DNA from 2 places in the Pseudomonas sp. G(2018) genome. Region 2 is predicted to be linked to the other one. Evidence: riboswitches for the same ligand, from Rfam matches in the RefSeq annotation. Region 2 holds a riboswitch; the other holds the start of a gene.
What was found. Region 2 has a riboswitch for cobalamin ahead of cobW (cobalamin biosynthesis protein CobW). Riboswitches for the same ligand answer to the same signal wherever they lie in the genome.

Region 1 (4,414 bases), on a different contig from region 2:
GGACCAGCCCGGGCAGTTCGATCTTGTTTTTATCGATGCTGACAAGGCCAACTATCCCGTCTATCTGGAGCATGCGTTACGTCTGTTGCGCACCGGCGGTCTGGCCGTGTTCGATAACACGCTGTGGAGTGGCCGGGTGCTTGAGGCTGATCCGGAGAGTGAAGACACCCGCGCCATCCAGGCGCTCAATCGTGCCTTGAAGGATGATTCGCGGGTGGATTTATCGTTATTGCCATTGGGGGATGGGCTGACCCTTTGTCGTAAACACTAACCGCCGCTTCCACTGGGTTTTGTGTCTGATGGTAATTGCGTTATTTAGTGCCTGACACTCGCCACACTTTATTCCCCACATCATCCGCCACCAGCAAACCGCCTTGCCGATCGATCACCACACCCACCGGCCGACCCATGGCTTTTTTGTCGTCATTGAGAAAGCCCGTTAGCACATCCACCGGCTGCCCGTTCGGTTTGCCGGCGCTGAAGGGGACGAAAATCACTTTGTAGCCACTGTGCGGCTTGCGGTTCCATGAGCCGTGCTGGCCGATAAAGGCGCCTTCCCTGAATTGCGCCGGCAACTTGTTGCCCTCGGCAAACGACAGACCCAGTGACGCGGTATGCGGACCCACCGCGTAGTCCGGCGCAATCGCCTTGGCCACCAGCTCGGGTTTTTGCGGCTCGACGCGAATGTCGACGTGCTGGCCGTAATAGCTGTAAGGCCAACCATAGAACCCGCCGTCCTTCACGGAGGTGATGTAATCGGGCACCAGGTCGCTGCCGATTTCATCCCGCTCATTGACCGCAGTCCACAAAGCACCGCTGGTGGGTTCCCAGGCCAGTCCGTTCGGATTGCGAATCCCCGAAGCAAAGATTCGGTGGTTGCCGGTGGCGCGATCCACTTCCCAGATCGCCGCGCGTCCTTCTTCCTGATCCATACCGTTTTCGCCGACGTTGCTGTTTGAGCCCACCGTGACGTACAGCTTGCTGCCGTCCTTGCTGGCGATGACGTTTTTGGTCCAATGGTGATTTAGGGTGCCGCCCGGTAAATCCACCACTTTAATCGGCTGCGACTTGATCGCTGTGTCGCCGCTTTCATAGTGAAAGCGCAGGAGGCGATCGGTATCGGCAACGTACAGATCATTGCCGACCAGGGTCATGCCGAAGGGCGAGTTGAGATTTTCCAGGAAGACCGTGCGGGTCTCGGCAATGCCATCGTGATCCGAATCTCGCAACAAGGTGATGCGGTTAGGGCTCGGCACGCCGGCTCCGGCACGGCCCATGATTTTTTTTATGACCCAGCCGCGAATTCCCTGGCCGTCAGCGGGTTTTGGCGGGGCGTTGGTTTCGGCGACCAGCACGTCGCCATTGGGCAGTACGTAAAGCCAGCGCGGGTGATCAAGGCCTTCGGCGAACGCGGCCACTTGCGTGCCGGCGGCAGCGACGGGTTTCGCGCCGTCCGGCCAGCCAATGGCCGGCGCGATGTTCACAGTCGGGATCAGTGTTTTGTTCGGTTCTGGCAGCTTGGGCGACGGGCCGGTGCCGTCGGAGACTTGCAGCCTGGAGGTTTCACCGCAGGCGGCGAGCCCTCCGGCGAGGGCGATGACAAAAGCGAGTTGAGAGGTGCGCATTGCTGATCTTCCCTATGAATGCCTTGATCTAATCATAGAGAAGCCTGGACGCTGGATGGTTCAACCCTCAACCGCGAGCCTCTTTCAGCAGCACGGCGATGCCGGGGTGATAGTGGCCCGCTTCGTTGCGCAACTTGCGATAGGCGTAGGGGAAGTACCAGGCCACGGCGCAGGTGTGCTCCTTTTGCAGGTCGTCGACCATGTCCTGCAGTTCTTCCGGGGTGGCGCCGTGCTGGGCTTTTTGCGGGGCGACGAACAGGCAGCCGAGCTTCAGGTCGCTGGCGTAGCTGATTTGCTTGGCGTTGCTGGTGATGTCGTGCAGGGCCTGGGTCAGGTTCAAGCTGTTGACCCGTGGCCAGCGTTGCGTGGCCTGCAGCCAGGCGCGGGCTTCGGGGGTGGCGATAAACAGGTCGGCGCGGCCATTGCGTTCGCCTTCTTCGGTCTGTTTGCGGGTGGGCGATTGTTGCAGGGTCACTGTTTCCGCCATCCATGCCGCAGCTGAGAGCAGGCCGAGATTGGCTTTTTCGTCGAGCCAGTACGGTGTTTCATTATCACCACGCACAGCGTTGTAGCGGTCAATACACTCGAACCAGCGCTCCAGCACCGGTCGCAGGAATTCCAGCTTCGGATTGCTGATGATCATGCCTTGCATGGGGCTCACCCTTTTTATTGTGTTGTGGGTTTGTGGCTCTTTGATATCACTGCTGAGAGTGTGGCACAAGATTGGCGTCAATTTGTGGATGGGTGGCTGTTATTCACTGATACGCCCCGTCTTCAATTGACGCTCCACCCCCAACCCTCTAACCTTCGCGGCTTGTTTCAGGTGCTCTGTGGCTTGGGCCGACAGAGTGAAACAGGGAAGCCGGTGAGTGGTCACTTCAAAGCACGAAGGTCTGCAATTCCGGCGCTGCCCCCGCAACGGTAAATGAGTGAAAGCTGCGTCTTGAGCCACTGTGTCAAAAGACATGGGAAGGCGCGCAGTCAGGCCAACGCCGCTCATGAGCCCGGAGACCGGCCTGATCCATCCAAGCGGCATCACGGTGGGCGATGCCAGGCTTCTTGCCGTCTATTCTTGTGCCTGCCCGCCGTTATCCAGCCTCAACGGAGAGCTCCCCCATGACTGATACCCCTGATCGTGACGAACGTCATCTGGCGCGCATGCTGCGCAAGAAAGCCGTGATCGACGAACGCATCGCCAATTCCCCGAACGAATGCGGTCTGTTGCTGGTGCTGACCGGCAACGGCAAAGGCAAGAGCAGCTCGGCGTTTGGCATGCTCGCCCGGTCGCTGGGCCACGGCATGCAGTGCGGCGTGGTGCAGTTCATCAAGGGGCGCAACTGCACGGGCGAGGAGTTGTTCTTCCGGCGCTTTCCCGAGCAGGTGCGCTTTCATGTGATGGGCGAGGGCTTTACCTGGGAAACCCAGGACCGTCAGCGTGATATCGCCGCCGCTGAAGCGGCCTGGGCGGTGTCGCAGGAATTGCTGCGCGATCCATCCATCGGCCTGGTGGTGCTGGATGAATTGAACATCGCGCTCAAGCACGGCTACCTCGATCTCGATCAGGTGCTCAGCGATTTGCAGGCACGTCCGCCGATGCAGCACGTGGTGGTCACCGGTCGCGGCGCCAAGCCAGAGATGATGGAACTGGCCGACACCGTCACCGAGATGGGCATGATCAAGCACGCGTTCCAGGCTGGGATCAAAGCGCAAAAAGGCGTCGAGCTGTGAATCAACCCCGTCGTTGCCCCGCGGTACTGATTGCCGCGCCGGCCTCCGGTCAGGGCAAGACCACGGTCACCGCCGCGCTGGCCCGATTGCATCGCAATCAGGGGCGCAAGGTTCGCGTGTTCAAATGTGGCCCCGACTTTCTCGACCCGATGATTCTCGAGCGCGCCAGCGGTGCGCCGGTGTATCAACTGGACATGTGGATGGTCGGCGAGCAGGAAAGTCGCCGCTTGTTGTGGGAAGCCGCAGGCGACGCCGACCTGATCCTGATCGAAGGCGTGATGGGGCTGTTCGACGGCACACCTTCCAGCGCTGATCTGGCACGGCACTTCGGTGTGCCGGTGCTGGGCGTGATCGACGGCACCGCCATGGCCCAGACCTTTGGCGCACTGGCACTGGGGTTGGCGCGCTATCAGCCGGACTTGCCCTTCGCCGGGGTCCTGGCCAATCGTGTCGGCACCTTGCGTCATGCACAATTGCTCGAAGGTAGCTTGACCGAAGGCCTGCGCTGGTACGGCGCGCTGTCCCGGGAAACCGGGATCGAATTGCCGAGCCGACACCTCGGCCTGGTCCAGGCCAGCGAGTTGAACGACCTCGATGTGCGTCTCGATGCGGCGGCCGATGCCTTGGCCAGCAGTTGCGAGGTTGCGCTGCCGCCGGCGGTTGAATTCGCTGCGCCGGATCTGATTGCCGCCGAGCCACTGCTGGCCGGCGTGCGCATTGCCGTGGCCCGGGACGAAGCGTTTGCCTTCACCTACGGCGCCAGCCTTGATTTGCTGCGGGCGATGGGCGCCGAGCTGCGGTTTTTCTCGCCGATCCGTGATGCGGATTTGCCGGAAGCAGACAGCCTGTATCTACCGGGTGGCTATCCGGAACTGCACCATGTGGCCCTGGCACAAAACACTTCGATGCTGAGCGCAATACGTGCGCACCACGCAGCAGGCAAACCGTTGCTGGCCGAATGTGGCGGCATGCTTTATCTGCTCGATTCGCTGACCGATGTCGAAGGCACCTGCGCGCAGATGGTCGGCTTGCTGGGTGGTGATGCGGTGATGCAAAAGCGT
Region 2 (4,414 bases):
GATGAAGCGCTCGCAGGATGTTCAGCGCCGCAGCCGGAGTATCGAGACCCACACCATTGCCAATGCGACCATCACGGGTCGGGTAATTGGCGAGGATCAGCGCCACGCGTTTTTCCGCGTTGGGCAGGCGCGCCAGATCGATCCAGCGCCGCGCCAGTTCGGCGACAAAGTCCATGCGCTCGGGTTGTGGCCGATAGCAGACCACGTCGGACTGACTGCGCTCACTGCGCCAGGCCAGATCCTTGAAACTGATCGGTCGGCTGATGATGCGTCCGTCCAGTTCCGGCAGCGCGATGTGCATCGCCAGATCCCGGGGTCCGAGGCCCTGCTCGCTGGCGCGCCAGCCCGGCTCGTTGTCCTGGGCACAAATGGCCTGAATCACTGGGATGTTGCGGCGAAACGGACGCAGGTGCGGCGCTTCGGGGCTCGATTGCGCGAAACCGGTGGTGTTGAGAATCACCCCCGCCTCGACTTCATCCAGCCAGTCCTCGACCACTATCAGGCAACCGGGCTCTTTCAAACTGGCCAGCGCAATCGGCAACGGGTTCAGCCCCGCCGCTTGCAAACGCTGGCAGAAAATATCGATGAAAGCGGTGTTCGCCGCTTGCAGGTGCGAGCGATAGAACAGCACCGCCGCTACGGGCTGATCGGCCTGCCAGTCAGCTTGCCAATCCTGCAGCGTCGCGGGGCTTTTTTGCGGATGGTAAATCGCCGTGCGCGGTAGGGTTTTCGGCTCGGACCATGGGTAATCGCGACCCAGCCAGCGATTGCCCAGACAGCGAAACAAGTCCAGGGCATTGGCCATGCCACCCTGGCGCAGGAAGTGCCAGAGCCGGTCGCGGTCTTCAGGCGGCACGGTACTCAGGTCGCTGAGTTCCGGGTCCGGACGGTCATCGCCCGGGACCAGAATCAGTTGCACGCCACGTTGCGACAGCTCCACCAGGCGTTCAATGCCGTAACGCCAATAGGCGATTCCCCCGTGCAGCGAGATCAGAATGACCTTGGCATGGCGCAGCACTTCATCCACGTATAGATCAACCGAGGCGTGATTCTGCACCTGCATCGGATTGGCCAGGCGTACGCTCGGGTAATCGTCGGGCAACTGCTGCGCCGCTTCGGCGAGCAGCGCCAGGCTGGAGTCGCCGCTGCACAGGATCACCAGCTCGGCGGGGGTTTGTCCAAGGTCGGCAATGTTGTCATCCGACACAAATCCGCCGGGCTGGGTCCTGAGCAGGTGCATGGCTTACACGCTGAGCGCGGCGCGCAGTTGCGCTTCGAGCAAGGCGGCGTCCAGTTCCTGGCCGATCAGCACCAGCCGGGTGATACGCGTTTCTTCAGCGCCCCACTGACGGTCGAAGTGCTTGTCGAAACGGGTCCCCACGCCCTGGATCAGCAGGCGCATCGGTTTGTTCGGGATCGCGGCGAAGCCTTTGATCCGCAGTATGCCGTGCTGCACAACCAGTTGGGTCAGCGCATCCAGCAGCAGGCTTTCGTCAGCCTGTGGCAACTCGATGGAGATGGAATCGAAAGCATCGTGATCGTGATCGTCTTCTTCGCCTTCATGATGGTGGTCGTGATGGCTGTGGCGGCTGTCGATGTGTTCTTCGGAACCGGCACCGAGGCCGATCAACACGTCCAGCGGCAGACGACCGTTGCTCGCTTCGATGACTTTCACCGCCGGCGGCAGTTCCTCGGCAACTTCCAGGCGCACGCGGGCCAGGTCTTCCGGGTTGATCAGGTCGGCCTTGTTGAGGATCACCAGGTCGGCGCTGGACAACTGGTCGGCGAACAGTTCGTGCAGTGGCGATTCGTGGTCCAGGTTCGGGTCGAGTTTGCGCTGGGCGTCGACCTGATCGGGGAACGCAGCGAAGGTGCCGGCAGCGACGGCCGGGCTGTCGACCACGGTGATCACCGCGTCAACGGTGCAGGCGCTGCGGATTTCCGGCCACTGGAAAGCCTGGACCAGCGGTTTTGGCAGGGCCAGGCCCGAAGTTTCGATGAGGATGTGATCGAGATCGCCGCGACGGGCAACCAGTTCGCGCATGACCGGGAAGAATTCTTCCTGGACGGTGCAGCACAGGCAACCGTTGGCCAGTTCATAGACCCGGCCAACAGCTTCTTCTTCGGTGCAACCGATGGAGCATTGCTTGAGGATCTCGCCGTCGATGCCCAGCTCGCCGAACTCGTTGACGATCACCGCGATGCGGCGGCCCTGGGCATTGTCGAGCATGTGCCGCAGCAAAGTGGTTTTGCCCGAGCCGAGGAAGCCGGTAACGATGGTGACGGGGAGTTTGGCCAGTGTTTTCATCGGATGCCCTTTGGCAAGGTGGCGGGCATACGGGACGAGAACCGGCAACGCGCATGCGCACCGGAAGCGTTCGCCACCGGATCACCCCGCCCGGTTGTAGTGAGAATCTGTATCGAGGCAGGTCTCCTGGCTGACGGTGTGCCAGTTATTGGACTGGCATTCACTGCGCCTTCCCGCGGGCTCAGGATCTGAGCGTGCAGTGGCGTGGCAGCGAACATCACCGTTCACAGTTGCGGGGGCAGCCGCGGCATCGACCGCGTTCCCTTCTTAGCTTCGGCAAACGCCGAAGAACCTCGAAAGCGCAAGGCTACGCATGGTATGGGGGCGGGTCAATGTCTTGTGACACCCGCACAGGCCCCTTCGCGAGCAGGCTCGCTCCCACATTGGCATGCGGTCACCTGCTTGCGAGGAATTCACCTCGGTTTGAAGATGAGAACCCCTGCCAATTGACGCCCCACCCCCGCCCATGCTCTCCTACACGCCTTGTTACGGGTGCCCTTCACAGGGTGAAACGGGAAACCGGTGAATCATGTGCTTTACTCAAGGCCATGTCAGTCCGGTGCTGCCCCCGCAACGGTAAGCGAGCGAAGCGTCAGATCCACTGTGCCGATGTGGCATGGGAAGGTGATGCTTGCAGGTCAAGGCGAAAGCCTGCGCCCCTCGTGAGCCCGGAGACCGGCCCGCAACACAAAGTGACCAAAACATCACTGAAAGACAAACCCGCGGTGGGCGGGCGCTGTTCGAATCCCTGCGCGCCGGTTGTGCGCAGGGTCTTGCATGCGCTTTTGATTCCCCGCTGACAGAACAGAGGGAAACGCCATGTCGATCATCAGCAGCACCGGCCACAGCAGTACCGCCAGCAGCGCCACAACCCTGACCCAACGCCTGACCGCCGCCGTTTTCGCGTCGATCCTCGGCGCCAGCCTTGTGTACTTCGCCGGGTTCTCGCACATCGAAGCGGTCCACAATGCCGCCCACGATACCCGTCACAGCGCCGCGTTCCCGTGCCATTGAGACCTGCCGACATGATCAAGCGTATTGCGCAAACCGCAGGTTTCACCGGGTTGCTGGCCGCCCTGTTGCTGACGCTGCTGCAAAGCCTTTGGGTTTCTCCGCTGATTTTGCAGGCCGAGACCTACGAAAAATCCGAACCCGCAGCCGTTGAAGTGCATGAACACGCCGCCGGCGTCGCCGCCCACACCCATGATGGCGAAGCCTGGGAGCCGGAAGATGGCTGGCAGCGCGTGCTGTCGACCACAGGTGGCAATCTGGTGGTGGCGGTCGGTTTCGCCCTGATGCTCGCCGGTCTCTACACCCTGCGCGCGCCGACCAAAACGTCCCAGGGCCTGCTCTGGGGACTGGCGGGTTACGCCACCTTCGTGCTGGCGCCGACCCTCGGCCTGCCGCCTGAATTGCCGGGCACGGCTGCCGCCGATCTGGCACAACGGCAGCTATGGTGGATCCTCACCGCCGCCTCCACGGCTGTCGGCATCGCGCTGATCGCGTTCAGCCGCCACTGGCTGATGAAAGCCCTCGGCGTGGCGATCCTTGCCGTGCCCCATGTGATTGGCGCACCGCAACCGCAAGTGCACTCTATGCTCGCCCCGCAAGCACTGGAGACTCAGTTCAAAATCGCTTCGCAGCTGACCAACGTCGCGTTCTGGCTGGCCCTGGGCCTGATCAGCGCCTGGCTGTTCCGCCGCAAAAGCGATGGCCAATACCACGCATGATTGATACCGGCACTGCGCCGACCCTGGTGGTCGGCCTGGGCTGCCAGCGCGGCTGCCCCGTCAGTACGCTGCGGGCGCTGCTCGATCAGGCGCTGCAGGCCAACCAGATCGAACTTCATCAGATCAAGGCCCTGGCCAGCATCGACTTGAAGCGCGACGAACCGGCCCTGATCGAACTGGCCGAACAACTCGGCTTGCAGTTGATGTATTTCAGCAGCGAACAGTTGGCGGCTTATCAAACGCAGCTCAGCCACCATTCGGAGATCGCCTTCGAGCGCACCGGTTGCTACGGCGTGGCAGAAAGTGCCGCCCTGGCCATGGCCGAACAACTGGCCAATGCGCCGGCAAAACTGCTGATCCCGCGACAAAAATATGC

Region 1: another riboswitch for cobalamin. It lies ahead of cobO (cob(I)yrinic acid a,c-diamide adenosyltransferase); the one in region 2 lies ahead of cobW (cobalamin biosynthesis protein CobW).

The regions. Positions count from the first base shown of each region.
Region 1 is NZ_SCOO01000008.1:209,431-213,844, forward strand. Features, by position in the region: gene FFS64_RS11370 (O-methyltransferase) at 1-271, shown strand, start outside; gene FFS64_RS11375 (sorbosone dehydrogenase family protein) at 312-1,625, opposite strand; gene FFS64_RS11380 (hypothetical protein) at 1,693-2,277, opposite strand; cobalamin riboswitch at 2,430-2,660, shown strand; gene cobO (cob(I)yrinic acid a,c-diamide adenosyltransferase) at 2,742-3,353, shown strand; gene FFS64_RS11390 (cobyrinate a,c-diamide synthase) at 3,350-4,414, shown strand, end outside.
Region 2 is NZ_SCOO01000007.1:5,663-10,076, forward strand. Features, by position in the region: gene cobN (cobaltochelatase subunit CobN) at 1-1,240, opposite strand, end outside; gene cobW (cobalamin biosynthesis protein CobW) at 1,244-2,308, opposite strand; cobalamin riboswitch at 2,407-2,619, opposite strand; cobalamin riboswitch at 2,782-3,007, shown strand; gene FFS64_RS09095 (CbtB domain-containing protein) at 3,128-3,322, shown strand; gene FFS64_RS09100 (CbtA family protein) at 3,334-4,038, shown strand; gene FFS64_RS09105 (cobalamin biosynthesis protein) at 4,035-4,414, shown strand, end outside.